Regions from separate parts of the Variovorax sp. Soil_C_33 genome, predicted to be linked through region 1. Evidence: predicted binding sites of a transcription regulator. Region 1 holds the regulator's gene; each other region holds the start of a gene.

What was found. Region 1 encodes FNR, which switches genes on or off when oxygen is low (the NO sensors DNR and NnrR bind a similar motif). Its sites were predicted from a motif close to TTGATNNNNATCAA; they were not measured.
Region 2: the regulator FNR is predicted to act here: its motif matches at 1,629-1,642, upstream of hemN (oxygen-independent coproporphyrinogen III oxidase).
Region 3: the regulator FNR is predicted to act here: its motif matches at 4,400-4,413, upstream of AC3A6B_RS27010 (universal stress protein).

The regions. Positions count from the first base shown of each region.
Region 1 is NZ_JBDGJK010000015.1:34,273-43,692, reverse strand. Features, by position in the region: gene AC3A6B_RS21745 (heavy metal translocating P-type ATPase) at 59-2,389, shown strand; gene ccoS (cbb3-type cytochrome oxidase assembly protein CcoS) at 2,389-2,526, shown strand; gene ccoN (cytochrome-c oxidase, cbb3-type subunit I) at 2,592-4,031, shown strand; gene ccoO (cytochrome-c oxidase, cbb3-type subunit II) at 4,043-4,669, shown strand; gene AC3A6B_RS21725 (cbb3-type cytochrome oxidase subunit 3) at 4,680-4,817, shown strand; gene ccoP (cytochrome-c oxidase, cbb3-type subunit III) at 4,827-5,741, shown strand; gene ccoG (cytochrome c oxidase accessory protein CcoG) at 5,749-7,188, shown strand; gene AC3A6B_RS21710 (FixH family protein) at 7,209-7,484, shown strand; gene AC3A6B_RS21705 (hypothetical protein) at 7,490-7,735, shown strand; gene fnr (fumarate/nitrate reduction transcriptional regulator Fnr) at 7,716-8,432, opposite strand; gene AC3A6B_RS21695 (hypothetical protein) at 8,555-8,701, shown strand; gene AC3A6B_RS21690 (sulfite exporter TauE/SafE family protein) at 8,704-9,414, shown strand.
Region 2 is NZ_JBDGJK010000023.1:16,550-25,969, forward strand. Features, by position in the region: gene AC3A6B_RS26820 (NAD(P)H-dependent flavin oxidoreductase) at 1-204, opposite strand, end outside; partial or broken gene AC3A6B_RS26825 (carbonic anhydrase) at 354-491, opposite strand; gene AC3A6B_RS26830 (universal stress protein) at 814-1,257, shown strand; gene hemN (oxygen-independent coproporphyrinogen III oxidase) at 1,703-3,121, shown strand; gene AC3A6B_RS26840 (hypothetical protein) at 3,335-3,538, opposite strand; gene AC3A6B_RS26845 (hypothetical protein) at 3,712-3,933, shown strand; partial or broken gene AC3A6B_RS26850 (adenosylcobalamin-dependent ribonucleoside-diphosphate reductase) at 3,836-4,642, shown strand; gene AC3A6B_RS26855 (nitroreductase family protein) at 4,833-5,390, shown strand; gene AC3A6B_RS26860 (hemerythrin domain-containing protein) at 5,387-5,938, shown strand; gene AC3A6B_RS26865 (hypothetical protein) at 6,021-6,176, opposite strand; gene AC3A6B_RS26870 (TraR/DksA family transcriptional regulator) at 6,432-6,788, shown strand; gene AC3A6B_RS26875 (bacteriohemerythrin) at 7,075-7,551, opposite strand; gene AC3A6B_RS26880 (YitT family protein) at 7,580-8,464, opposite strand; gene AC3A6B_RS26885 (hemerythrin domain-containing protein) at 8,641-9,183, opposite strand; gene AC3A6B_RS26890 (MBL fold metallo-hydrolase) at 9,345-9,420, opposite strand, start outside.
Region 3 is NZ_JBDGJK010000023.1:42,543-51,962, forward strand. Features, by position in the region: gene AC3A6B_RS26985 (universal stress protein) at 1-115, shown strand, start outside; gene AC3A6B_RS26990 (hypothetical protein) at 209-418, shown strand; gene AC3A6B_RS26995 (bifunctional aminoglycoside phosphotransferase/ATP-binding protein) at 509-2,062, opposite strand; gene AC3A6B_RS27000 (hypothetical protein) at 2,118-2,525, opposite strand; gene AC3A6B_RS27005 (universal stress protein) at 2,897-3,397, opposite strand; gene AC3A6B_RS27010 (universal stress protein) at 3,504-4,346, opposite strand; gene AC3A6B_RS27015 (hypothetical protein) at 4,607-4,942, shown strand; gene AC3A6B_RS27020 (flavodoxin family protein) at 5,054-5,668, shown strand; gene AC3A6B_RS27025 (DUF302 domain-containing protein) at 5,644-6,036, shown strand; gene AC3A6B_RS27030 (universal stress protein) at 6,146-6,601, shown strand; gene AC3A6B_RS27035 (trypsin-like peptidase domain-containing protein) at 6,615-8,069, shown strand; gene AC3A6B_RS27040 (NAD(P)H-dependent oxidoreductase) at 8,076-8,660, opposite strand; gene AC3A6B_RS27045 (cytochrome C) at 8,689-9,060, opposite strand; gene acs (acetate--CoA ligase) at 9,071-9,420, opposite strand, start outside.

The DNA of each region.
Region 1 (9,420 bases):
TGGCTGGAGCTTGATGCAGATCAAGGCCGGGATGCGTGCGTGCCAATAGCCTTGCACGATGCAAGCTGCAGCTGCGTTCAACCCGTCCGCCCGCGTGGAGACCAATTCCGCCGGTGACGCGGCACAGACGAACTGGTCACTGCTGGACGACCCGGCTGAGTGGCCGGCGTTCGGTCGCCCTCTCGATGACGAGCGTGCCACCGGCCGCTGGGAATCGCATGTTGTGGTCGAAGGCATGCATTGCGCAGCCTGCGCCTTCACGGTCGAGGCGGCGCTGGCACAGGTGCCGGGCGTCGAGAAGGTCGAAGTCAATGCCGCAGCCCGGCGCGCTCGTATCGTGTGGTTGACCGCGGCCGTGAAGCCGTCTCGCTGGTTTGCGGCCTGCGCGGCAGCCGGATACCGGCTTGTGCCGGCTGGCGACATGTTCGTGCGTGCACGGCGCGCGCGTGAGGCGCGGCTCGCGCTTTGGCGCTGGCTGGTCGCGGGCTTCTGCATGATGCAGGTGATGATGTATGCCTACCCGGCATACATCGCCGAGCCCGGCGACATGACGCCCGATGCCGCGCAGCTGCTGCGCTGGGCCTCCTGGGTGCTCACCCTGCCGGTGATCCTGTTCTCGTGCGGCCCGTTCTTTCGCAGCGCGCTTCTCGATCTGCGCCGAAAGCGCATCGGCATGGACCTGCCGGTTGCGCTCGGCATCGCAATCACCTTCGTTGTCAGCACGGCAGCCACCTTCGATGCCTCTGGCCCGCTGGGCGGCGAGGTGTACTTCGACTCCCTCACGATGTTCGTGTTCTTCCTGCTCACCGGCCGCTGGCTGGAGACGCGCCTGCGCGACCGCACGGCCGGCGCTCTCGAAGCCTTGATGAACCGGCTGCCCGACAGCGTGGAGCGGCTCGGCGCCGACGGCATGTTCGCTCGCGTGGCCGTGCGCCGGCTTGCGCTTGGAGACATCGTGCGCGTGCTGCCGGGCGAGGCCTTTCCTGCCGACGGCGTCGTGACCGCGGGCGACACCACGGCGGATGAGGCCTTGTTGACTGGCGAATCGCACCCGGTGCCGCGCCCATGCGGCACGCGCGTTCTGGCCGGCAGTCACAACCTGTCGTCCGCGGTACAGATCCAGGTTGAGTCGCTGGGCCGGAACACGCGCTTCGCGCAGATCGTGGCGCTGATGGAGAGCGCGTCGCTGCAGAAGCCGCGGCTCGCCCGGCTCGCGGATCGCGCGGCGCGGCCCTTCCTGGTGGCCGTCCTGGCTGCCGCCGTCCTTGCCGCGGCATTCTGGTGGCCGGTCGACTCGGGCCGGGCGCTGATGGTCGCGGTGGCGGTGCTGATCGTCACTTGCCCCTGCGCGTTGTCGCTCGCCACGCCGGCGGCGATGCTCGCGAGTGCGGGCTTCCTGGCGCGTCGCGGCGTCGTGGTGCGCAATCTGCAGGCGCTCGAGGCGCTCGCCTCGATCGACACCGTGATCTTCGACAAGACCGGCACGCTGACGCGCGATGTGCCCCGACTTGACCGCGCCTATTGCCGCCAAGGCATGCGCCCCGGCGACGCGGTGGAGCTTGCCGCGGCGATCGCCGCGCAGTCGCTGCATCCCGCAGGCCGTGCGCTCGTCGCGGCCTGGAGTGCCCAGCTCCGTGCCGCGCCGGCATGGGAGGTCCTTCAACTGACCGAGCATGGTGGGCTCGGACTCGAGGCACGTGTTCGCCGAGAAGCGGCGATGGACGACACCGCCCGTTGCGTGCGCCTGGGCTCGGCAGTTTTTTGCGGGGTGCCTGCACTGGAGATCGACGCCCCGCAGGTGCATATGAGCGACGCACAGGGCTGGCTGGCGAGCTTCGTGCTGGCCGAAGATCTTCGCCCCGATGCGAGCGTCGCGGTGGCTGCGCTGCAAGGGCAGGGCGTGTCGGTGCAGCTTCTCTCGGGTGACCGCGACGCGGCCGCGCGCCAGGTCGCCTCCCGTGCCGGCATCAAGCATGCCAGGGGCGACTGCGCGCCCGAGGAGAAGCTTCGTGTCCTGCAGGCGCTGCAGACGCAGGGCCGGCGCGTCGCGATGGTCGGTGACGGCCTCAATGACGGCCCGGTCCTCGCGCACGCGCATGTCTCTTTCGCATTCGGCAATGCCGTTCCGCTGGCGCAGGCGCGTGCCGACTTCGTCGTGCTGGGCGGCTCGCTCGCCGTCATTGCCCAAGCCGCCGCGCAGGCGCGCCGCACGCTGCGGGTGGTGCGGCAGAACCTCTGGTGGGCCGCCGGCTACAACGCGCTTTGCGTGCCGCTGGCCGCCGCAGGCTGGCTGCCGGCCTGGCTTGCCGGGCTCGGGATGGCGGCGAGTTCGCTGGTCGTGGTGCTCAATGCGGCGCGCCTGGCCCGGCCCGTGGAGGCAGGACGCTGATGGACATCCTGTTTCTCCTGATTCCCTTTTCGGTCGTGCTCGTGCTGGTGATCCTGGGCGGGCTCTGGTGGGCCGTCGAGCGTGGCCAATTCGACGACGTCGAAGGCGAGGGCGAGCGCATTCTGCGCAACGATTGATCTGCATCAAACCGCCTCTCATGCCGCGCCGGGACACTGACCGCAATCCACGAGAAGGCCAGAAGATGCAAGTATCCAATCCTCCCGCAGCGGTCTACAGCGACACCGTCGTGCGGCAGTTCGCCCTGATGTCGGTCGTGTGGGGGGTGGTCGGCATGCTCGTTGGCGTGATCATCGCCTCGCAGCTGGCCTGGCCCGAGCTCAACCTCGGCATTCCCTGGCTCAGCTACGGCCGGCTGCGGCCGCTGCACACCAACGCGGTGATCTTCGCCTTCGGCGGTTGCGCGCTGATGGCCACCAGCTTCCACGTGGTGCAGCGCACCTGTCAGGTGCGCCTTTTCGCGCCGGCGCTGGCTTCTTTCGTCTTCTGGGGCTGGCAGGCCGTCATCGTGGCCGCGGCCATCAGCCTGCCCATGGGGTACACGAGCGGCAAGGAATATGCGGAGCTCGAATGGCCGATCGACATCCTGATCGCCCTCGTGTGGGTGGCCTATGCGGTCGTGTTCTTCGGCACCATCGGCACGCGCAAGGTCCGGCACATCTACGTGGCCAACTGGTTCTACGGCGCCTTCATCATCGCGGTCGCCTTGCTGCACATCGTCAACAGCGTGGCGATGCCCGCCGGCTTGATGAAGAGCTACTCGGCCTATGCCGGCGTGCAGGACGCGATGGTGCAGTGGTGGTACGGCCACAACGCGGTCGGCTTCTTCCTCACGGCCGGCTTCCTCGGGATGATGTATTACTACATCCCCAAGCAGGCAGGCCGGCCGGTGTATTCATACCGGCTCTCCATCGTTCACTTCTGGGCGCTGATCTTCACCTACATGTGGGCAGGACCGCACCACCTGCACTACACCGCGCTGCCGGACTGGACCCAGTCGATCGGCATGGTGTTCTCGCTGATCCTGCTGGCGCCGAGCTGGGGCGGAATGATCAACGGCGTCATGACCCTCTCGGGCGCCTGGCACAAGCTGCGCACCGATCCGATCCTGCGCTTCCTGATCGTGGCGCTCTCGTTCTACGGCATGGCGACCTTCGAGGGTCCGATGATGTCGATCAAGACGGTCAACGCGCTCTCCCACTACACGGACTGGACCGTGGGCCACGTGCACGCCGGCGCGCTCGGGTGGGTGGGACTGATCTCGATGGGCTCGCTCTACTACCTGATCCCGAGGATGTACAGCCGCACCGAGATGCACAGCGTCAAGGCGATCGAACTGCATTTCTGGATGTCGACCATCGGCATCGTGCTCTACATCGCCGCCATGTGGATCGCCGGCGTCATGCAGGGCCTGATGTGGCGCTCCATCAACCCGGACGGCACGCTCACCTACACCTTCGTCGAGAGCGTCAAGGCCACCTATCCCTACTACGTGGTGCGCCTGATTGGCGGTCTGCTCTACCTGGGCGGCATGTTGGTGATGGCGTGGAACGTCTGGATGACTGTCATCGCGGGACGCTCGGTGCGCGCATCCATTCCGCTGCCGGCAGCCGCTCACGCCTGAGAAAGAAAAGCATGAGTTCCAACGCTCCCAAGTCCGGCTTCTCGCACGAGAAGATCGAGACCAACAACTTCCTGATGATCGTGCTGATCCTGCTGGTCGTCGCCGTCGGCGGGCTGGTCGAGATCGTGCCGCTGTTCTTCCAGAAATCGACCACGCAGGCCGTGACGGGCATGCACCCGCCGAGTTCGCTGCAGGTGCTGGGCCGCGACGTCTACGTGCGCGAGGGCTGCTACAACTGCCACTCGCAGATGATCCGGCCGTTCCGGGCCGAGACGCTGCGCTACGGCCACTACTCGGTCGCCGGCGAATTCGTCTACGACCACCCGTTCCAGTGGGGCAGCAAGCGCACCGGCCCTGATCTGCAGCGCGTCGGCGGCAAGTACAGCGACGAGTGGCACCGCATCCACCTGAATAACCCCCGCGACCTGGTTCCCGAGTCGAACATGCCGGCCTACGCCTGGCTCGAGAAGGCGTCGCTCGATGGCGCCCAGGCCGTCTCGCACATGCGTGCCCTGCGCCGCGTGGGCGTGCCTTTCACCGATGAGCAGCTCGCCACTGCGGCGGCCGAGGTGAAGGGCAAGACCGAGATGGACGCGCTGGTGGCCTATCTGCAATCGCTCGGCCTCGCCGTTAAGTAAGAAGCACGCCATGGACATCACCACCTTGCGGATCGTGGCCACGCTGGCTTCCTTCGCCACCTTCATCGGCATCTTCGTATGGGCCTACTCGCGCCGCAACGCGAAACGGTTCGAGGGCGCAGCCCAGCTGCCGTTCGAACAGGACTGAGAGAACAACATGAGCGATTTCTTCAGCGACTTCTGGGCGAACTACGTGGCCCTTGCCACGCTCGGCAGCATCGTGCTGTGTGCGCTGCTGCTGTGGCTCGTTGCCCGCGCGAAGGTTCCGGGCGGGACCGATGGAACGACCGGACATGTCTGGGACGAGGACCTGCGCGAAGCCAACAACCCGATGCCGCGCTGGTGGGTCGGCCTCTTCGTGATCACGATCGTCTTTGGCCTGGCCTACCTGGTCGCCTACCCTGGTCTGGGCAGCTACAAGGGCGAGCTCGCATGGAGTACCGAGAACGAGTACGCGAAGGACCTTGCCAGGGCCACGCACGAACTCGAGCCCGTCTATGCCGCCTATGCGGCCATGCCGATCGAGCGCGTCGCGAGCGAACCCGCAGCGACTGCGATCGGGGAACGCCTGTTTCTCAACAACTGCGCGCAGTGCCACGGCTCGGACGCGCGCGGCAGCAAGGGCTTCCCGAACCTGGCCGACGGCGACTGGCTGCACGGCGGTGCGCCGGAGAAGATCAAGGAATCGATCACCCTGGGTCGCAAGGGCGTGATGCCGCCGATGGCCGAGGCGGTCGGCACCCCCGAGGATGTCAAGAACGTCGCCAACTATGTGCTGAGCCTTTCGGGCAGCCCGCACGATTCGGTCCGCGCCGGCCTGGGCAAGAGCAAGTTCAGCGCCTGCGCGGCCTGCCACGGCGTCGCGGGAACAGGCAATCCGGCGGTTGGCGCGCCCAGCCTTGTCGACAGAGTCTGGCTGCATGGATACGGCCAGGAGGCTATCGTCTCGATCATCAACACAGGCAGGACCAATCAGATGCCGGGGCAGCAGGGCCGACTGACCGAGGCCCAGATCCATGTGCTGGCCTCCTATGTCTGGGGCTTGTCGAACAAGCCTGGCGCTGCTCCCTAAGGCTGTCATGAAGGATGCCGCTTCCGCGTCGACCCCGGTGAGGCGTCGGGTGATCCCGATCGCCGCCGCCAAGGAAGGTGGCGGCCTGTTCGTCGCGCACCAGAAGGTCTACCCCCGCACGGTGCTCGGCGTCTTCGCGCGCTGGCGCTGGGCGATGGTGTTCCTGACGCAGCTCGTTTTCTATGGCCTGCCTTGGCTCGAATGGGGGCAGCGCCAGGCGGTGCTGTTCGACCTGGGCGCGCGGCGCTTCTACATCCTCGGGCTGGTGCTGTACCCGCAGGATCTGATCTACCTCACCGGGCTGCTGGTGATCTCGGCGCTGTCGCTCTTCCTCTTCACCGCGGTGGCGGGGCGGTTGTGGTGCGGCTATGCCTGTCCGCAGACCGTCTACACCGAGATCTTCATGTGGGTCGAGCACAAGATCGAAGGCAACCGCATCGCGCGCATGCGCCTGGACGAGGGCGATCTCTCGTTGGAGAAGCTGGTCAAGAAATGGTTCAAGCACATCGTGTGGCTCGGCATCGCACTGTGGACCGGCTTCACCTTCGTCGGCTACTTCACGCCGATTCGCGAGTTGAGCCTCGCGTTCCTGCAGACGCGCATGAGCTCGTGGGAGGTGTTCTGGGTCTTCTTCTACGGCTTTGCGACCTACGGCAATGCGGGTTTCATGCGCGAGCAGGTCTGTATGTACATGTGTCCCTATGCGCGCTTCCAGAGCGCCATGTTCGATCGCGACACGCTGATCGTGAGCTACGACAGCGAGCGTGGCGAACCCCGTGGGGTGCGTTCCAAGAGCAGCAACGCCCGGGCTCAGGGGCTTGGTGACTGCATCGATTGTTCGTTGTGCGTGCAGGTCTGCCCGACCGGCATCGATATCCGAAAGGGGCTTCAGTACGAGTGCATCGGCTGCGGCCTCTGTGTGGACGCCTGCAACACGGTAATGGACAAGATGGCCTCGCCGCGAGGTCTGATCCGCTACGCGACACAGAACGGCATGGCCGGCCATTGGACGCCCAGGCAGGTGCTGCGCCGCGTGCTGCGCCCACGGGTGCTGATCTACACGGGCTTGCTCGCTGCGCTGACGATGGGCGTGCTGGCGAGCCTGGTCGTGCGCATGCCGCTGAAGGTCGACGTGGTGCGCGACCGGGCCTCGCTCGCGCGCATCGTCGAGGGCGGCCAACTCGAGAACGTCTATCGGCTGCAGATCATGAACGCGACCGAGCAGGTGCAGCGCTACCGCATCGAAGCTACGGGACTGCAGGGCTTGAGCGTGTCGCCGCCTGAACCGGTCGAGGTCGGTTCGGCGCAATCGCGTTGGGTCGCGGTGCGCCTGCAGCTTCCCTATGGCAGTGCCACCGCGGGTTCCCACGTCGTGCACTTCGACGTGCGCTCGGCCGACGGCAGCGCGCAGGTGTCGGAGAAGGCGACCTTCCTGGTGCCTCGTTGAGTTCGCTGAAAGGAAACGAGATGAACGATCACGTGATGACTTCCCCGAAGAGCGACCCCTGGTGGCAGTTCCCGCTGCTGTGGATGGTGATGGCCGGGCCCGCCCTGGTCGTCGTCGCCAGCTTCGTGACGCTCTGGCTCGCCCTGCGCACGCCCGATCCGGTGGTGGCGCCGGACTACTACCGAAAAGGCATCGAGATCAACAAGCCACCGGTCGAGAAGAAGCTTATGCCCGCTCTGGCGGGGCGCAACCACGCGGCGACGCCTGACGCCGACCTGCCCGCACCCAAGCGCTGACGGCCATGAAGACGCGCGACTGGATGTCGATTCTCTGGCCCGCCTTCTTGCTGGCGAGCGTGGCCGAACTGCTGGTGTTCGCGCTGGTCGATCCGGGCGACCTTCACTGGCGCGGCGAGGCCGTCGGCCTGTCGCGCCATGCGGTCTACGCGGCCGGCTTCTTCGCCTTCTGGGTGCTGGCAACAGGGTCGAGCGCGTTGACGCTGCTTCTGACCAGGCCAGCCTCCGAGATCAACAACCCGGAGGATTGACGATGCGCCGCAGCGCCTCGGCGTCGACGATGCGAAGGTTGCGCTTCTCCACCTCGACGATGCCATCCTCCATGAACTTGGAGAGCGTCCGGCTCACCGTTTCGAGGGTGAGCCCGAGGTAGCTTCCGATCTCCTCGCGCGTCATGCGCAGCACGAACTCGGAGCGCGAGAAGCCGCGCGCATGCAGGCGCTGCACGAGGTTGAGCAGAAAGGCCGCGAGGCGCTCCTCGGCCCGCATGCTCCCCAGCAGCAGCATCACGCCGTGCTCGCGCACGATCTCGCGACTCATGATCTGATGCACGTGGCGCTGCAGCGCAGCGACCTCGCGCGAGAGTTCCTCGATACGGTGAAAGGGCATCACGCAGACCTCGGCATCCTCGAGCGCCACCGCGTCGCAGGTGTGCTGGTTGTTGACGATGCCGTCCAGGCCGATGATTTCGCCGGCCATCTGGAAACCGGTGACCTGGTCGCGCCCGTCCTCGGTCGCCACGCGGGTCTTGAAGACGCCCGTGCGGATCGCGTAGAGGGAGGTGAAGGGCTCGCCGTTGCGAAAGAGCGTCTCGCGGCGCCTGACCTTGCGCCTCGTGGCCACGATCTCGTCGATGCGTTTCAGCTCGCCCGGCTCCAGGCCCGCAGGCATGCACAGTTCGCGCAGGGTGCAGCTGGAGCAGGCGACCTTGATGTGTTCGGCTTTCATGATGGTGTCGGGGTTTGTGGCCATTCTGTGGTGCGGTGCACCGTGCGGGCTTGACGCACATCAAGGATGGCGGGTCGACCTGGCCGCATAGTGGGTCACCGCCCGCAGACTGACCGCCGCAAATGAACTCTCCTGCCGTCGCCCCCGCCGACTCATCGCTCGTTCTGCCGTCTGCCGACGCCAAAGCCAAGGTCGAGATGCTGTCGCGCTCGATCGCCGCTCTCACGGCGGCTGGTTGTGTCTACATCGGCATGGACCACTTCGTCTGACCATGCAGACCGCACTTGCCAGCACTGCGCTCCTGATGGGATTGATCGGCGGACCCCACTGCGTCGCGATGTGCGGTGCCGCCTGCTCCGGGGTGATCCGCATCGTTCGCGCGCCCGCGAGCGGCGCCGCGATGCTGGCGACCGATGCGCGAGATCCTTCCGTATCCGTGGTCTTCCACGCGGGCCGGATGGCCGGCTATGCGGCCGCCGGTGCGCTGGCCGCGGCGGCGGTGCAGAGCCTGGCCTTCGCGAGCGAACAGGTTGCGGCGTTGCGGCCTCTGTGGGTATTGCTTCACGTGTTCGTCCTCGCCTGGGGCCTGGGGCTTGCCGCCCTGGGGCGCCAACCGCTCTGGGCGCAAGGCATCGGGCGTACGCTCTCGATGCGCCTTCGCCCACTCACCGGTTCGCTCGGTGGATTGCTCGTGACCGGCGCGCTCTGGGTCTCCATGCCTTGTGGCCTGCTCTACTCGGCACTCATGCTCGCGAGCTTGGCCAACGGGCCGCTGCAAGGCGCCTGGGTCATGGCGCTCTTCGCCGCAGGTGGCACCGTGTCGCTGGTTCTTGCGCCCTGGCTGTGGCAGCGCCTGCGCCTGGGGGTCGGCATGGCGCGCAGGGAATGGGGGACCCGGATTGCGGGCGGACTGCTCGCAGCGGTGGCGCTGCAAGCGCTGTGGACCGATCTGAGTCATCAGATTGCGCTCTGGTGCCGTTAGAAAGGG
Region 2 (9,420 bases), on a different contig from region 1:
CGTGCCCATCGCGCCGAGCGCAGCGACGCTGCCGGCGAGGCGATGCGCCGAGATGCCGACGCCCATGCCGCCCTGGACGATTGGCAGCAGGGTTTGCTCGCCCAGGCGCAGCGGTCTCAGGCCGCATTCGCGCAGCAACGAGATCAGTTGAGCGGCGGCGTCGCCGGTATCAGGGATGGGGTCGAAGTTGGTGGCAGTAGTCATTGCGGCCGCGGCAAAGCGCGTGCGCGCCGCGTGTGTGTTGAACCCCTGCACGGTAGTGCTTCGCTGCGAACGTTGTGTTGACGAAGGTCAACCTTGCACCGCGCCGGCCCCAGTGCTTCGTCAATCTCGTTGAAGATGCTGGTGGCGCTGCCATCGTCGACCGGTGCATGGTCGAACGGCCCGGTTCCGCTGTGGTCGGCGTCGGACGCCGGCACGAAGCTTCCGCTGCGCAGGTCGAAGACATGGACTTCGCCCTCCTCGATCACATAGTGCCAACCGTGCAGCGTTCGATGCAGATCCAGCCAGCCGACGAGTCGACGCGCGTAGGCCTTCGAGACAGCAAGGCCCAAGTGGGAAATGCTGCGTATCGCGTCGCTCAACGGGTGACGAACCGATCTCGGCCTTGTGCCTGGGATCCATAGGGGCAGGCGGGCTCACGAAATCGGTCAGTCATCGGGATCGGCTCCTCGTTCGGATGCAGCTGAATCTTTACGTTGCGCTCGGCTGCCGCATTCTCCGTCTGAAACCGGGTGCATGGTTGATCTGGATCAACTACCAAAGACCCCACAGAACTACGCTGCAGAAACTCAACCTCCGAGGAGACGATTCATGTTCAAGCGCATTCTTGTTGCCACTGATGGTTCCGCGCTGGCGGAAAAGGCCGTCTCGAAAGCCATCGACCTGGCTACGGAACACAAGGCCGAGCTCAGGGCCTTTACCGTGGTGCGACGGCAAGCCAAGAGCTACATGGACGGCAGCATCGCGTTCGAAGCCGAGGAGAGCAACCGCATCGGGTGCCGGCGCGCTGAGCAGGCCAAGACAATGCTCGAGGCGGTCGAGAAGCGCGCCGAAGCATGCGGCGTAAGGGTCAGTACGGCTTCTGTCAAATCGAATCGAGTGGCCGATTCAATCATTGGTGCCGCCAAAAAGCACGGCAGCGATCTCATCGTGATGGCCTCGCACGGACGGAAAGGGCTGACTCGCGCTTTCCTGGGCAGCGAAACCGCGCACGTGCTTGCGAACTCCGACGTGCCCGTGCTCGTGCTGCGCTGACCCTGGTCCGCGCTCTTTCGTGTTAAGCGCCAAAGGCGCGCCGCGCGCTGATCCATTTGCTGCCGACCCGGCCCGAACCCCCTGTGGATGCCCTTGCGAACGAGCGCTCAAGCTGAGGTCTCCGGGACCGTATTGATCCGGACCACCTGCTGCTAGTACGCAGCACGCAGCGTGAGCGCTTCAGATTGCAAGCTCCGCGCACAACTCAACGCCGCCTCCTGACCGTCGCAGCATTCATTGCCTCTACGCCGCATCCGACCCCTCCTGCCAGCGTCTCGCCGGGAGCCGAGTCGCTCGGCGTCATCGTCGTCGTGGGCGCTAGTCCAGATCGTTGTTCAGATGTCTCCTGCCGAGCGGTCCGGCTGCTTATGTTGACAAGCATCAACCAACGACCGGCGCGACGAAGGCACAGTGAAGATCTGCTTTTCCTTGGTTGAACGCAATGATGTCCACTGTCCTGGCTCCGCCCCACGAAACCTCACCGTCTTCGGTCTCGGCCGACGTGCTGGCCCGCTTCGATGTGGCCGGGCCTCGCTACACGTCCTACCCGACGGCAGATCGCTTTGTCGAGGCCTTCGGCCCTGACGACTACGGTGCCGCGGCGCGGCAGCGAAGGCTGGGCATCAGCGCAGTCATGACCCCCGCTTCCCTCTACGTCCACATTCCGTTCTGTGCATCGCTGTGCTACTACTGCGCGTGCAACAAGATCATCACGCGGCATGCCTCCCGTGCGCGTGAGTACCTGCGATACCTAGAGAAGGAGATCGCCCTGCACGCGGCGCAATTGAGCGCACGGACGGCGGTGAGCCAGCTTCACCTTGGCGGCGGGACGCCGACCTTCCTGAGCGATGACGGCCTGACCGACCTGATCCGGATGCTGCGCGAAGCTTTTTCATTCGCGCCGGGCGCCGAATGTTCCATCGAGATCGATCCACGCACGGTCGACGCCGACCGCCTTGCCCACCTGGCCCGCCTGGGCTTCAATCGTTTGAGCTTCGGCGTCCAGGACTTCGACCCCGACGTCCAGCAAGCGGTACATCGCATCCAGCCCGCACAACAAGTATTCGATCTCGTCGCGTCGGCGCGCGAGTTGCAGTTCCAGTCCATCAACGTCGACCTGATCTATGGGCTGCCGCGCCAAAGCGCCGCCTCGTTCGACCGCACATTGGCGCAGATCTGCCAACTGCGTCCGGACCGCATCGCCCTCTATGCCTACGCGCACCTGCCCGAGAGGTTCAAACCGCAGCGCAGGATCGCCGCCGACGAGTTGCCCTACGCGGCCACGAAGATCGAGATGCTGTCGCGCTCCATCGCCGCCCTCACCTCCGCTGGCTATGTCTACATCGGCATGGACCACTTCGCGTTGCCGGACGACAGCCTGGCTGTCGCGAAACGCCAAGGTCGGCTGCACCGCAATTTCCAGGGCTACAGCACGCAGCCGGACTGCGACCTTGTCGCCCTTGGCGTATCGGCAATCGGAAGGGTTGGCGGCACCTACAGCCAGAACGCAAAGACCCTGGAGGAGTACTACGACCACCTCAACCAGGGACGGCTGCCGGTGGTGCGCGGGCTCGCGCTGTCGCGCGACGACGTGCTGCGCCGCGCGGTGATCATGGCCATCATGTGCCAGGGCCACGTCGACTTCGAGTCGATCGACATCGCCCACCTGATCACCTTCCGTGACTACTTCGCGTCCGAACTGACCGCCCTCGGCCAGCTGGAGGCGGACGGCCTGATTTGCCTCACGGACCGCGATCTGACGGTCACCGACAAAGGCTGGTTCTTCGTACGTGCCGTGGCGATGGTCTTTGACCGCTATCTGCAAACGGATCGCAAGCGCGCTCGCTTCTCCCGAATCATCTAGCCACTTCGCCGCATCTCCCCGTGGCCTCAACTGCAACTCGCAATCGTCGACGCCCAGCTTTCTCTCACTGGACATGGTTCACGGGCAGCTCGAGGCGTCTGATCCCCAAGCTCAAGCACCCTTCAGGAGAGACCATCGTGCACAGCACACAAGCATAGCCAGCCCAACCCTTTCGCAGCAGCCCGCCGCGCGCGGCGATGCCCGCTCAAGCGCTCACGACGCGCACCGCTTGTTCGACCAGGGCGCCGGCTCGTGCCGTTCGAGCGCCAAATCCAAGAAGTTCGTCGTATGAAGCGTGATGACGTTGGTTTGAGTTCGTTGCTGCCGGTGCAGCCCATCAGCCGCGACGTGCTGATGGAAAATTACCTCAAGCCCGGAGAGCAGGAGGCCGAGGACCTGTTTGCGCGCGTCGCGCACGGCTGGTGTCGGTCGAGGCCGAAGGGGAACGCGCCCAGTGGCAGGCGCGCTTCCTCGCCAACCTGCGCGCAGGGGCCATCGGGGCCGGGCGCATCATGAGTGACTGCATTCAAGGCCAGGATGAAGCCGGCTACGCCGGCATCTACGAGGCATTGCGCGAGGCCGCTGAGACCATGCGCCGTGGCGGCGGCGTCGGCTATGACTTTTCCCGTATCCGACCACGCGGCGCGGAGGTGCGTGCCACCGCTTCGCTGGCCTCAGGCCCGTGCAGCTACATCGACGTGTTCGACCGGTCCTCCCGCGGCCGGCCATCTGGCCATGATGGAAGCGGTGCAGCCCTTCGTCGACACCGCCATCTCAAAGACGGTCAACGTGCCGGTCGATTGCCCCTATGAGGACTTCTAGAGACTCTACCAGCACGCCTGGACAGCCAACCTGAATGGACTGGCCACCTACCGACCCAACAGCATCCTGGGGTCGGTGCTGGATGTCGCGCCGACAGCGCGCGAGGGCGCGCCCTCGCGCGGACAACGCCGCGGCCGACTCGATTCGCGCGATGATCGAGAGCCGTCCGACGGGTGCCTTGAATGCCAGCGCGGAGAAGATCGAGTACTGGACACAGCAGGGCCGGCAGACGCTCTATTTGGTGGTGTCCTTCCTGCCCCTGGCCGACGGGCGGGAACGGGCCATCGAATTCTTCATGCCCGTCGGCCAGAGCGGCGAATCGCAGCAGTGGATCACCGCGAGCATGCGGCTGCTGTCGCTGGCCGCGCGCGGGGCTTTCTCGAACGCGCGCTCGCCGACATGCGCAAGGTGGCATGGGACCGTGGTCCCGTGCATCTGGGCCATCACGTGAAGGCCGACGGTAGCCAGGTGCCCATGTGGCACGACTCCGAAGTCGGTGCCATCGCGTACGCGATTCAGAAGTTGATCGCCAAGCGAAGCGGCTCCGCGCCGACGGCACCGGACGTTTCGACCCCGACGGGTGCTGCCTCCCCAGCCTTGATGGGCGCCAAGTGCCCGGAATGCGGCGCCCACGCCATGATCCGAAAGGACGGTTGCGACTACTGCACCCAGTGCGGGCACCTCGGGAGTTGCGGATGAATCCGGCCCGGCGGCCGCGACGCTGCTGCGTGTTTCCGCCATCTTGACCTTCCGGCTCGGGCGGACCATGCTGACCCCGCCCTCTTGCGGACCGCTCTCATGCTCATTTGGGGAATTCGACATGCCTCCTGATACGGACGCCTGCGCTACGACGGCCGTCCTGGCCGATCCGCCTGTCACTGAACGGCAGTTGGCAGCACTCCTGCACACGCGCCGCACAGTGCTGCCCAAGCGGCTTGGCACGCCGGGACCTGAGCGGTCCGAACTCGAGCAGATCCTCGGCGCCGCGGCCGCGGCCCCGGATCACGGCGGCCTGGTTCCGTGGCGCTTTGTCGTCGTGCCGCCGCCGCAACGCGGGCGCCTCGCTGATGTATTCGCGCAGTCCCTGCAGCAAGCCACGCCTGACGAGCGGGGCATGGCGCGCGAGAAGGCCTTTCGCGCTCCGGTCCTGATGCTGGCGATCGTGCGGCTGGGCCCCGACAACGAGGAGATTCCGGCCGCCGAGAGGATCGTGTCGGCCGGATGCGCCATCCAGAACATGCTTCTGACCGCGACGGTCCTCGGCTACGGCTCGGCACTGACCTCCGGCAAGGCGCTGCAATCCGCCGGACTGCGCGCGCTGTTCGCTCTGGACCCCCAAGAGGAACCGCTGTGCTTCATCAGCGTGGGTACCGTCCTGGCCCACGTTGCCGGTGCGGCGCGGCCGGACCTTGAGCGCTATGTTTCCGAACTGGTCCCCGCGCCATGACCCGCTCTTCGCGCCTGGCCTCTCTCATCGCATCGCCAGCGGCCGGATTCGAGCAACCCTTCGAGATGATGGAAGCCTGCCACGAGCGCATGCAGCGCACGCTCGGGCTCCTCGCTCGGCTGCGCGCCCATGTCGCGCGTCACGGTGCAGATGCACAGGCACGGCAGGCCGCCCGCGACGTCATGCGCTACTTCGATATGGCCGCGCCGCAGCACCATCTCGACGAGGAGAATCACGTGTTCCCGACCCTGGCCGGGCGCGGCGATCCTTCCATGCTCGCGCTGGTCGCGCGCCTGCAGCAGGACCATCTTCAGATGGAGGCGCGCTGGCGCACGGTGCGCGCGATCCTCGAACAGCTCCAGCGTGCAGAGATCCAGGCGATCCCGGCGGACAGCGCAGCGCAGATCGATGCATTCACGCGCCTTTATGGAGCTCACATCGAAGCCGAAGAGCAGCTCGCCTATCCGGCTGCGGCCGCGCTGCTCGACGATTGCGCGCGCGACGCGATGGGCGCGGAGATGCGGCGTCGCCGCGGTGCGGCCTCCTGACGGCAGCGACAGTGGGCTCGATCGCCCTGCCGCGCGAGGCGCCCCCCTCGATGCCCGTCAAGCCATGGAAGGTTGTTCGGGATCAACAAGTCAACGGTGAAGCCCACGCAGAATGACTCAAAGTCTGCGCAAGCGTGCCCTGGTTGCGGTGCTGCAAGAGCAGCAAAAGCATGGAACGCAGCATGGCCGCCAGGGCCGAGTGTTCCTCGCGAATGATCCTTGACGTGATGTGGGTCATGGCAGTCTCTCCGGTATCGAGTTGCGCGTGACACACGGCCGATCGGATGGACTTGACCTGCCGCAAGTGCGCGCGCTGTAGGCGCAACGATCACTTCCATTAACGCCGCCTTGCTGCCGACAGGCGGTTGGGGGACTCAAAGCTGGCAGCTGCGCGCAGTTTCGGGGGGCGACGCGGAAGTTGACGCGGATCAAATCCCGTGCGGATGGACCTCCGGATACTGGCGGCCCGTCAACCTCATCCCGGACCACCACCATGAACCACATAAAGCCGGAAGATCTGCAGTCCTTCATCGAGCGTCTGGACATCATGAAGCGGTGGGCGCTCAGCGAGCGCGCCCAGCTGAACGGCGAGCGTCCTGCGCACGGGCCAGCCGCGCAGGGCTCCGGGCCCTGCCCTTCGTCGGCTGGGGAAGTCCACGATGTCACGCCCTTCGCTGCCGTCAAAGTTCGTCGGCCATCGCTGCAGGATATCGAACAGGCGCTCCAACGCATCTCGCTGGGGCGCTACGCGCTCTGCCTCGATTGCGAGCGCGTCATCGCGCGCGAACGCATGCTGATCGAACCGGCGGCCATCCGGTGCCACGCCTGTCAGTTCACGCTGCCCCGCTGAACGCTGGAGCATTGCCGCCGCCCCATCGCCCACGGCGCTCGATCTGACGCGCCACATGTTGACCTTCGGGCGCCAAGGCCCGTCTCGCCAACCCTTGACCTCCGTCAAGGCGAGCGCTGTTGCTCCGTCCACAATTCGGCTCCTCATCCAGGGAGGAAACTGAATGCAGCAGGGACGGCAGCTGATCCTTCGCGGCGCCCAGCATCTGCCACCGCTGAAGGCGGCGATCACTGCACGCCTCACCGGCCGCGGCGGCCTGCAGCTGCCCGGGACCGCCATCTAGCGCTCAGGGCGAGGAAGCGTGCTCCACCGCTGCACGCAAGGCCGACCACACGGGGGGCGTGATCTGCGCCTGCACGTCGGCCTTCGCCGGCACGAACCGCGCACTGCGCAGATGGAGGGCGAGCGCAGCGTCCATTGTCTGCACATGCTTCGCATACCAGTCTCTCAGCTGACGCGCCATATCTCGCACCTGCAACAGTCGACCCTCCTCGGCCTGCAGCACACCTTCGCGCATCACCGAGAGCACAACGCGGTGCTGGATCGCGTGATCCTTGTGCGATGCATAGCCGGTCGTCCGCATCCAGATGTCCTCGCGCGCGAAGTGCTCCGCGGCACACTCGACCAGGTTGCGCCAGGCTGACGGCAGCTGGGTGTTGTCGGCCTCGTCCACCAAGTCCAGGAGCGCGATGAACTCCTTGCGGGCCTGGTCCATGAAGGGCAAGTCGAGCAAGAATGCGCCGGATCGGTCCAGGGCAGCCATGTGATCTCCTTAGTAGAAAGACACAAGGCTATCGGCGCTTGGCGAGTGGCCCCTTGATATGGCTCAACGACCGATCAATCGATTCGCCCAAATCACCTGCATGACCTGCAACACCTCTCAACGACCTCCGTGCTCGAGGGCTGGCAGCTCGGTAGGGCCGGTTGCCCGAGCCGGGCGGTCGGTCCTGCGCCAGGTGATGGCGCATGCTGGTCTCGGCCGCCTCACCGGCGGCGTGAGCCTTGTCCACATGAGCCTGGCCGAACGGCGCTTCGCGTGGCGCGGGTGAGCTCCGTGGCGGCAGACCTTGTTGGCCCGGTCGATGATTCCACACCAGAACCAGATTCACCATCACGGCCGACACGATGGAGTAGGCGACACGGCTCGGTTCGACGAGAGTGAATGCGGCAGCAACGATCGCGGCGTCGCACGCCATTTGCACCGCTCCAGCGCTCCAGCCACGCCGCCGCTGCAGAAACAGTGCCAGCACGCCAAATCCACCCAGGCTGGCACCATGACGGAACAGCACGAGCAAACCGACACCGATCAGCAAGCCCCCGACAATCGCTGCGAACAACGGGTGCGCCGAGTGCACGCTGAGAGCTCTGCCCATTCCTTCGACGCCGAGCGACAAACTGGCGACGACGATGATGGTTTTCCAGGTGAATCGCACTCCGAATACGCGCCAGGCGAATGCGATGAACGGCAGGTTCACGATGAGCAAGGTCCAGCCGAGCGGCCAGCCTGTCGCATAGCTCATCAAGAAGGCCAGACCAGGAATGCCGCCAGTCAACAACTGCGCGCTGCGAAGCATGGCAAGCCCCAGGGCAACCAACAGGATCGCGGTCGCGAAACCCTGCGCGTCGTTCAGCAGTGGGTGTGGTCTTGCGACTTGGACTCGCCAGATTTGATCCATGAAGCAGTGTCGCCCGTGCGGTGAACACAGATCTTGCGCCAGGACAAGGTCTTGGGCTGCGGCCATTCCGCGGGCCGTCGCCGATCTGGACCTGTGCCCGAAGACAGACGCTTCGGACTTTGCGAACGACGCTGTGCGGGTGTCCGAGGGAGCTTTGCCGCCGGATCGAAGCGCCGTCATCTTGCCGCAAGCAACTCGCGCAGCCTCCCATAGGCCTGACTCGGCGCTTCACCGAACAATGGATCCGAACCGGATGGAGCCGCCTGGGCGACGATCTCCCAGTCCTGCGCCTTAAGCAGGCGCGCCGCGCGCGGCAAGATGTTCCTTTCCTCGGACGCAAGGTGGTGCCGGTAGTAAACCAGATAAAGTGCTGCCGCCGCTTCCACGGTCGCGCGCAGGATCAGTGCATCGGCGACGATCTCCTGCAGCCGCGTCACAAGCTCCTCGCCGGCGGCGGCGATTGCGCGGTGCTCCTGCAGCAGGCGATTAATAGGGAGCCGCAGCGCCGGATCGCGCTCGATAAGGAGCGCGAATGCGACGTCCTCGCGCGGATGGTGAAAGCGGTCCCCAAACTCCCGCAGATACGAGACGATCTCGAGCATGAGGTCGACATCCGGATCTTCGCCTTCGTGGAACCTGCTGACCTGCTCTTCAAAGACATCGAGGAGCCGCGAGAAGTTGACATGCTCGGCATGCCATAGCGCGATCGGGTTTGCCATACTGAACCTCCGAAATCCGGTGGAATCCAGGGGCAGTCTAGCCAGCCAAGCGCCGAGCTCCATGATCTGTGTCAGGCAAACTGCTTGACACGTGAAGATGCGGCGTTCTCGGCGTTCTCGGCGTTCCCTCGCGGCGTGCCCTCGTGTCGCGCCCGAGCAAACTAGTGATGGATGGGCAAGGCGTTCAGCGGGATGCGCAGATAGGCAACGCCGTTGTCCTCTGCAGGCGGCAGTTGC
Region 3 (9,420 bases), on a different contig from region 1:
ATTCGTCGGCAGCGCGGGACCCGAATCGGGAACTTGCGGGCCGCTCGCCCGCCGCGGCGTTCGAATCGTGAGACGCGCGGTTCACGCAATGTTTCCTACGGATGCACTGCGTTGACGGTACCGTTAAGCGGGCGATCTAGATTGAGGCCGTGCCGGATCGCTTGTCTACCCTCTTCCAGCAGCAGCGAGGCGCACCAAGGAGAATGTGATGAACGCCTCGCATGCATCCAGCGGCTACGAACTGCGCTTCCAGCCACTCTTCGCCGGCCGACGCGCCTACGCCTTTCCGTGCGACCCGACAGGCCATGTGGACATGGATTCGCTCGGCGAGCGAATGCTGAACAACTATCTCTATGCGCGCGCCATGATCGGACGCGAACTTTCGTGGCCGGACGTGATTCCGAGCCTTCCAAACTGAGCGCCACCGCCAGCGGGAACTGGCGCCCCAGCCTCTCCACGCCGAATGAGAGTCCGGTACACCCCGACTCCGGTGCGCCGCCGGCTTGACTCATGGGGACAGCGCAAGCCAACGCGCGCTCAGTGCGACCGTATCCACCGGCTCGTCCGTGATGACCTCAAGCGCGAGAGCACACTCGCCCGGATCCAGTGGCTCGTGGGTGGCGAGCTGCCGCTCCAGCACGGCCAGGGTCGCCTCCGACGCATCGCGTCCCTCGGCTTCACGCGCCACCACCCGCCGCCGCAGCTGCGTATCGGCCGCGCGGCAACGAAGAATCGAAAACGGCACACGCAGCTCAGCCGCCAGCGCCCGGAACGCCAGCCGCTCGTCGCGACGCAGGAAGGCCGCGTCGACGATCACCGGGTAGCCGGCCTGCAGCGCTGCGCGCGCGCACTCGGCCAGCCGGGCCAAGGTGCGCCGCGTCGCATCCTGCGTGTAGATCTCGGCACCCTGCTCGGCTGAACGTTGCTGCGCCCCGAGCCCGAAGAGGCGTTTGCGCTCGACATCTGACCGGATGCGGATCGCGCCGGCGGCCGCGAGCAGCGCCGCGGCCATGGTCGACTTTCCCGAGCCCGACAGCCCGTGCGTGATCATCAGGCGCGGCGCGGCGCCTGAGGTCTGCTGTTCCGCACAGGCCAGGTAGTCCGGCTCGAGAGGCGGCGCAGCATCAGCGCCGGCGCGCACACGCAGCCGGCCGACCAGCGCACGCACCAGGGCTCTATACACCTCGTAGAAGCGCAACACCGGCACACCGGCGTAGTCGCCGCTGTGCTGCAGGTACGCGTCGAGAAAGCGGAACGCGAGATCCTTTCGACCATGCGCCTTGAGGTCCATCGTGAGGAAGGCGACGTCGCTCATCACGTCGATCCAACGCAGAGCAGGATCGAATTCGATGCAGTCGAAGGCGGTCAGGTGGTCATCGACCAGCACCACATTGGCCAGATGAAGATCGCCGTGGCATTCGCGCACCGCACCGCTGCGCTGCCGCGCAAACCAGGCCGTGCGCAACGCCTTCCTTTGCTCGAAAATCCATGCCTGCAGATTCCTTGTGCGCTTCGCGCCATCATCGGCGCGCAGACGTGCCAAGGCATCGACTGCCGAGCGCCCCACCCGGGTCGGAGCACCGAACGCGGACGCCGGCGCCGCAACCTGTGCCTGGGCGTGGAAGGCGGCCAGCCGCTGCGCAAACTGTTCAAGACGGCCATCCGCCAGCCGCCCGGCCGGCAGCAAGCGTTGCAGCAATGCATCCTCGGGAAAGCGCCGCATGCAGACGACGAAGTCGATGGCTTCGCCTTCACCCAGGCGCGGAGCCTGCCTGGTGCCGGTCACCGGCACCACGCCGAGGTACAGCGAAGGCGCAAGCCGCCGGTTGAGGCGCACTTCCTCCTCGCAATAATGCTTGCGTGCCGCGAGCGTGCTGAAGTCGAGGAAACCCAAGGAGACAGGCCTTTTCAGCTTGTAGGCCACCTGCGCGGTCAGCAGCACCCAGGAGATGTGGGTCTCCACCAGCGCGACCGCTTGGCCGGTGTCCGACCGCAGGCGATCGCGCAGGGCCGTCACCAGCGTACGGTCTGCCGCGACGGCCGCGGAATCCGTCAACTTCATGCCCACAGTCTCCATGGCCTGGGTCCACTCGTTCCGAGCGCGGGATCGGACGAGACTACTTCGCCTTGCGCTTCTTGCCGCGTCTGGCCTTCTCCTTGACCTGCTGCTGGTTGGCCTTGTGCAACAACTGCTTCTTGAACTCCCCGACCGCCGACCGGTCATGCGCGTAGCTGACGACTCGGTAGACATGGCGGGCGACGTTGCCGCTTCCCACATTGCAGACCACCGTGTCATTCTCGCCGTCGAAATCGGGGGCCTCCTGGCCGAGCCAGTCGTGGTTTTCTATGGTGGTTTCGATGCGGCAATCGGCCGGCAGCCCGATGCCCATCCTCCTGAGAAACTCCCGCGGCCTGCCGAGATAGGCCTTGAATTCCAGGGGCGTGCACTCCCAGAAATGGGCATTGAAGGGTTCTGCCCGAAGGATCTTGGACCGGGCGGAGAAATCGACGATCTTTGTGGGCATGCTCAGACTCCTGGACGGCGTGGAGGAACAAGACGGAGGCGGTCGCCCCGATGACAAGCTGTTAGCTCAACGTCGACGCGGGAAAGTCTCATCGCCCAGTTTCTGCGCAACACCGGATGGCAGGCTTGACGCGCATCAAGATCCACATCGATCGCGACTACGCCGCATCGGGCTCGTCGCATCAGGCTGGCCGCTTGAGGCAGCCAGATTCTCGACCGTCGTTGCCAGCCGCTGCGCTACCCGCCACCCCGCCAGGCCAGTCTGAGGGCCATCACCGCGCGCAAGGCCGGCATTGCGCGGAATGCAGCTGCGCGTTGTCCATCGCAACACCTGGGCGCCCCCCGAGCGCTGGCTAGCGCAGCAGCCTCGCCTCACACCTGGGCCGTCGCGGGCGCTGACGCTGCGCGGCTTGGTTCGGCATCTGGCTGATGGGCGTTGACCACCAGTACGGGGACCGGTGAGATGCGCAGGACCTGTTCCGCATCGCTGCCCAGCAGCACGCGCCCGACGCCATGGCGACCGTGCGTGCCGATCACGATGAGCTCGGCGTTCCACGCCCTCGCCTGCTCGACGACGAGTTCCGATACGCGACCCGCAAGCGAGGTGAAAAGCACCGTTTCCGCCTTGATCCCGGCGCGCTCCGCAAGCTCCCTCCCCTGCCGGAGAACCTGCTCGCCGGCTGCTTCCATCAACGGGACCACGTCCGAACTGTAGACCGCGAAGGTCTCGAAGCCGGTCACATACTTCAATTCGTCCACGACGTGCACGAGCCTCAGTGTCGCGCCCGTGAGCTTGGCCAGGCGAAGAGCCTCATCCAGGCCACGCAGAGAGGTCGGGCTGCCATCGACGGGAACCAGAATACGTTGGTACATGACTATCCTTCGAGTGAGACGGTAAAAGTTCGCTCAATTTCAGCGGCCGGAGGCCCTTCGACCTTGCTGCACGTCAACTCAGGGCGCGTTGCCGCACGCGCCTAGTTCAATGCGCCATCAAGACCGGAAAGGTCATGTGCGCGAGGATCTGCTGCGTGACGCCGCCAAGCACCACCTCGCGCAGGCGCGAGTGCTCATAGCCGCCCATCACCATCAGGTCGGCGCCGAGATCGCAGGCCCGCGAAAGCAGCGCGGCTGCGATGTCGATCTCGATCACGTCCTCCTCGGCCGTTGCTTTGACGCCGTGCCGCTGGAGCCACTGGAGTGTTTCGGCAACAAGCAATCGCGCCGGCTCGTGAGGCTGACCGAGTCTGCGGCAGAAAACGAGCTTCACCTGGCGCGCCTTGGCCAGCAGCGGCAACGCAGCGCGCATCGCCACCCCCGACGCGCGGGATCCATCCCACGCGACGAACACGTTCCTCGCTTCCGGCTGGGCGATTCCCGCGTAGGGAACGACCAGCACAGGACGGCCGGCCTGCAGCATCACGCGCGGCACGAGGCCGTGCGCCGGTGTGTCCGACCTCGCCGAGCGATCCTCCTGGCCTAGCACAATCAGGTCGCTCGAGCGACCATGCTGCACGATGGCATCGACTGCCGTCCCATCGGTCAGTCGAATCTCGTGCGACACGGGATTCGGCCCGGACACCCGGACCTTGAAACTTTCACTGATCGCTTCCGCGCGCCGGCGCAGATGGTCCGCCGATTCGGCGATGAAGTCGGTGACACCCGTCGGGATCGCATCCGCGGGAATGACGCCGTCATACAAACCCGTCGGCACGAGGCCTATCAGGTGACTGCCGTGCGCCCTGGCGAGCCCCGCCGCGAGCGCGACGCGGGCGGAACACCTGTCCGTGTGGTCCAGGTGAACCAGGATGGTCTTGAAGTCCATAGGTCATCCTTTCGAAGAAGTTCGCATCCTCGACCACCTCACCTCCAATCAACTTGACGGCGATCAAATGCGCAGCACGCCCAGATCGATGGCTCGAACACTGGAAGCTTGATCCAGCGCAACAACCTGCGCGCCACAACGATGGAATATGTCAAGCATTCGGGGCGAAACAGGAAGGCGCCCATGTCGCTCACTCGACATGACAGCCGAACCCTCCCTTTTGTTCGCTCCTTGGCTTCAAGACTGAAGGAGACCCAGCGATGTGCATGAATCTCTTGGGGAAGCTCGCCGGGGCGAAGCTCCCCCTCACCATTTCCGACAAAGCCCTGATTGACCGGTTGCGGGTGCTTGACGCCATGGGATACGTCAAGGCATTCATTCCAGCCGTCCACGTCGATTGCGACAACTGCGCGCGCCAGGATCCCGCCATCGCCTTGGAGGTCACGCCACGCGGTCGAAAGGCGTTGGGCGATGAGCAGGATCGGGAGGCGACGCAGGTGCAGCAGCCGGCGCGGATGCCGCCGCAGGAGGAGCGCTCGCGCGGCGCCCATCTGGCCTGGTGGCACGGCGGCAGGAGACTTCGATCCGGCACCTGACGAGGGGCAACGAGTGGCGCCGACTGCGTCGCGCTCATGCCTTGATTCAGCGCAGGGCATCGGCACTGATTGACTCCTACATTGATTGCGCATCAACGCAGCGGAGATCGCATGACCAAGGTTCTTGTCGTCATCTATTCCTATACGGGCACGTCCCGTCGCGTGGCGCAGCTACTGCGCGACGGGCAAGGCTGGGAAGTCGCCGAGATCGCGGAAGTGCGGCCGCGCAGCGGCGCCTTGGGGAACATGCGCTGTCTGCTCGATTCCCTGTTCCGACGGTGTCCGGCGATTCGGTATGACGGCCCGCTGCCCAGGGGGTTCGATACGGTGGTGCTGGTGTCTCCCGTCTGGGGACAGCAACTTGCCGGACCGATGCGCAGCTTCGTCACGAGGCGGCGCGATCATCTTCCCGATGTGGCCGTGGTGTCGGTCATGGGCGGCAGCGGTGCGCCCAATGCCATTGCCGAGATCGGCCGGATCATCGGTCGCGCTCCCATCCTGAGCATCGCGCTCACCACGCGAGAGGTCCAAGACGGCAGCTGCGCCGAGCGCCTGCAGAGGTTCGGCACAGCGATAAGGCTCTCCAGTGTGCAACGCAATGGACGCACAGCCGCTCACGCGCACGATCATCGTGTCACCTCAGGCCCTCCGATGGGCGCGATCGAACCCGGCCCGGCAACCCCAACTCCTCGAGATACTCCATGTACGGCTTCACCATCACGCTGAGCCATACCCCTTTCGACGAGGTCGTGGCCAAGGTCATTGACGCGCTCAGGGGCGAAGGCTTCGGCGTTCTCAGCGACATCGACATGCAGCGCACGATGAAGGACAAGCTCGACATCGACACGCGCCCGTATCGCATCCTTGGCGCCTGCCACCCGCGGCTCGCGCACCGGGCCCTGCAAGCCGAGCCCGACATCGGTCTGCTGCTGCCCTGCAATGTGGTGGTGCGCGAGGATGGGCCTGAACGCGTGATCGTCGGTTTCCTGAATCCGCAGACCATGGTCGGGCTGACAAGCGCCAAGGAGATCCAGGCGATCGCCGACGATGCAGAGCAGCGCCTGCGTCGCGCAGGCGCACGCCTGAGCGCCTAGAAAATTGATCTGGCGCAAAGGTCCAGGCGAACTCCCGGCCAAGAATGGATCGCTCGCCGGCATGGCCGGCGGCGAGCACCCTTCTGATGCGGCCGACAAGGAACACCTCATGTACCAAAACATCCTGGTCCCCCTGGACGGCAGTGAAACTGCGCAGCGCGGCTTGCGCGAAGCGATACGGCTCGCCGCCGATCAGAAGGGGAAACTGCGTCTGCTACATGTCATCGACAACCTGCCGATGCTGATGGATATGGCGGCAGCTTCCAGCTTCGACGCAACGATGCGCGAAGTTCGTGCGTATGGCGAGGCGCTGCTGGCCAAGAGCCGCAAGACCGCCACCGAGGCAGGCGTGGAGGCCGAAACCGTCCTGCGCGAAGTCATGCAGGGCCGCGTCGCAAATGTCGTGGTGGACGAGGCCGGGAAATCCGGTTGCGACCTGATCGTCATGGGCACCCACGGACGCCGCGGCTTCAGCCGCCTGGCCCTGGGCAGCGATGCAGACCTGGTGGTACGCAACAGCCCCGTGCCAGTTCTCCTAGTGCGCAACGAGCCCGTCGACGCCTGAGCCAGCGGTCCCCGTGCTTCGGATCACCGCCCTTCTTGGCGCCGCCGGACTCGCGCTCGTTCTCGGCGCGTGTGCCGCGAGCCCTGGGCAAACGCCTGGAGCAAGCGCCGGCGTCGATGTCGCCGCGCCGGTCGCGCCTGGCTTCTCGGCGCTCGTGGCGAGCCGCAGCGCCACCGTGGTGGACATCAATACCCTGCGCATCGGGCGCGACGAAGGTCGCGACGATATCGAGCTGGAATTCGCTCCCGAGAACGATTTCGCCGACCGGCTGGCCTGGCCGCTGCCTGCGAGCGTGCGGCTTAGCGAGATCCGCGACCTCGCCTCGGGCGTGATTCTCACGAGCGACGGACTGATTCTCACCAGCGCGCACGTGATCGCCAATGTCGACGAGGCGCAGGTCCGCCTCGACGACGGCCGTCGCTTCTCGGCCCGCGTGGTCGGTGTCGACAGGCGCACCGACGTCGGGCTGCTGAAGATCGACGCCGCCGGCCTGCCGGCCGCGGTCATCGGCGACTCCTCACATCTGGCGCCGGGCGACTGGGTGGCCGCGATCGGTGCGCCGTTCGGATTCCACAGCAGCGTGACGACGGGCGTGGTCAGCGCCACGAACCGCTTCATCGGCGGCGGCGGCGAGGTTCCCTTCATCCAGACCGACGTCGCCATCAATCCCGGCAGTTCAGGCAGTCCCTTGTTCAACGGCCGCGGCGAGGTCGTCGCCATCAACTCGATGATCTACAGCGGAAGCGGCGGCTACATGGGCCTGTCCTTTGCCGTACCGATCAACCTGGCGATGAGGATCGTTACCCAGCTGCGCAAGGACGGCGTGGTTCAGCGCGCGCAACTCGGCGCCGAGTTCCAGGAAATTACGCCCGCGCTGGCGCAGTCTTTCGCGCTGCCCGACGTGGCCGGCGCCCTGGTGGTGCGGGTGAACGCAGACAGCCCCGCCCAGGCGGCTGGCCTGCTCCGAGGCGACATCGTCAGGGCGCTTGACGGCGTGCGGATCGTGCATTTCTCCGAGTTGCTGCAGCAAGTATCGAACCGGCCAGCCGGCGCCCAAACCAGACTGGATGTGTGGCGCCATGGAGCAAAGCGCACGCTCTGGGCCATCCTTGGCCACCAGGCCCCGATCAGGACTTTCGCGCGCGACGACGTCGAGCGTGAACGCAGCGGCGCCCTGGGGCTGAGCCTGAGCGAAATTCCGGCAGCACTGCGCCACCAGCTGCGTATCGACGGCGGCTTGCTGGTCCGCGAAGCCACCGGCGCTGCACGCAGCGAAGGCATCCGCTCAGGCGACCTTATCGTCGCCATCAACGACACTCGGCTCGAGGGCGTCGACGATTTCGCCCGCGCGCTGGCGCGGATGCCGCCCGGCCAGACGATCGCGCTGCTGGTCATGCGCGACAGAAGGCTGGCCTACGTGCCTGTCCAGCTCCCCGCGCAGCGCCAACGCAGCCAGCCGTTGCGTTGAGAGACCTCAGGCGGCCCGACTTCCCAGATCGTGCAGCCGCTCGATCCATTGCGCGCGGCGGCCGGCGTCCATCGTTTCGACGGCGCCGACCAGTGTGTTGCGCACCGGCGCGACTCCGACGAAGCCGAGGATGCTGCGCTTCAGTGCCTTGAGGCTATGGGCACGGAAGTACCAGCGATAGAGGGTGGCCGGCATCCCCATCGTGATCACGATTCGAGCGCTGCGACCGCTCAGCGGCCTGCCGGGCCTGGTCTCCCCATCGGCGAACAAGCCGACAGCCGGCCGCATGATCTGCTCAAGAAAACCCTTCAGAAGCGCCGGCATGCCACCGAGCCAGAGCGGGAAGAAGAAGACAAGATGCTCGGCATTCTTGATGGCCAACTGGGGAGCCATCAGACTCTGCGGCAGCTTGCCTTTGTCCCAGTCGCTCTTGCTGCGCAACAGCGGAAAGTCGAGCTGGCCGACATCAATCGTCTCGACCACATGCCCCGCGCTGCGAGCCCCTCGCGCATACGCCTCGCTCAAGGCATGGCACAGATGGGAGGAGGAGCCATCGGGATGGCCCTGAATGATGAGGATGCGTTTCGCCATCTGCAATGCCTCGCGCCGCCGGGCCGGTTCACCGCCGCTCTCGCGCGGCTCTGTCGCGGCTCCCGTGTGCCGCCGGGACCAGCACGCCCACCGTATTGGATGCCGGCGTGAAGCCATAGAAGCTGTCGTTCAGGTGCCGCGTGACCTCAAGCACATCCTCTTCACTCCAATCCAGCGCCGCCACCGCTTGCCAGCGCCGCACCTGCAGCTTGAGGCTGTTCCAGTCGGTGGCCAGCTTCTTGTCGCGCCAGTGCACCTGCGTGGTGTGGCATGCAATGCAGTGGGTTGCGTAGAGCAGCTCGCCGCGCGATTGAGCGCTTGCAGCGGGCGCGCCGGCCAGAGCGCCGGCCAGCACGCACGCTGCCAGCAGCGCCGATGCGGGGCTTCTTGTTCCCGTCATGGCACGCCGCTCAATGCGCCTCCGACAACTGGTCCAGGATGGCCGGGTTCTCCAGCGTGGAGATGTCCTGGGTGATGGCCTCGCCCTTCGCCACCGAACGCAGCAGGCGGCGCATGATCTTGCCGCTGCGCGTCTTCGGCAGGTTGTCGGCGAAGCGGATGTCCTTGGGCTTGGCGATCGGCCCGATCTCCTTGCCGACCCAGTTACGCAACTCGGTGGCCAGCTTCCTCGCCTCTTCGCCCGTCGGCCTCGGGCGCTTCAGCACGACGAAAGCGCAGATGGCCTCACCGCTCGTATCGTCCGGCCGGCCAACCACCGCCGCCTCGGCAACGAGATCGGTGCACGACACCAGCGCCGACT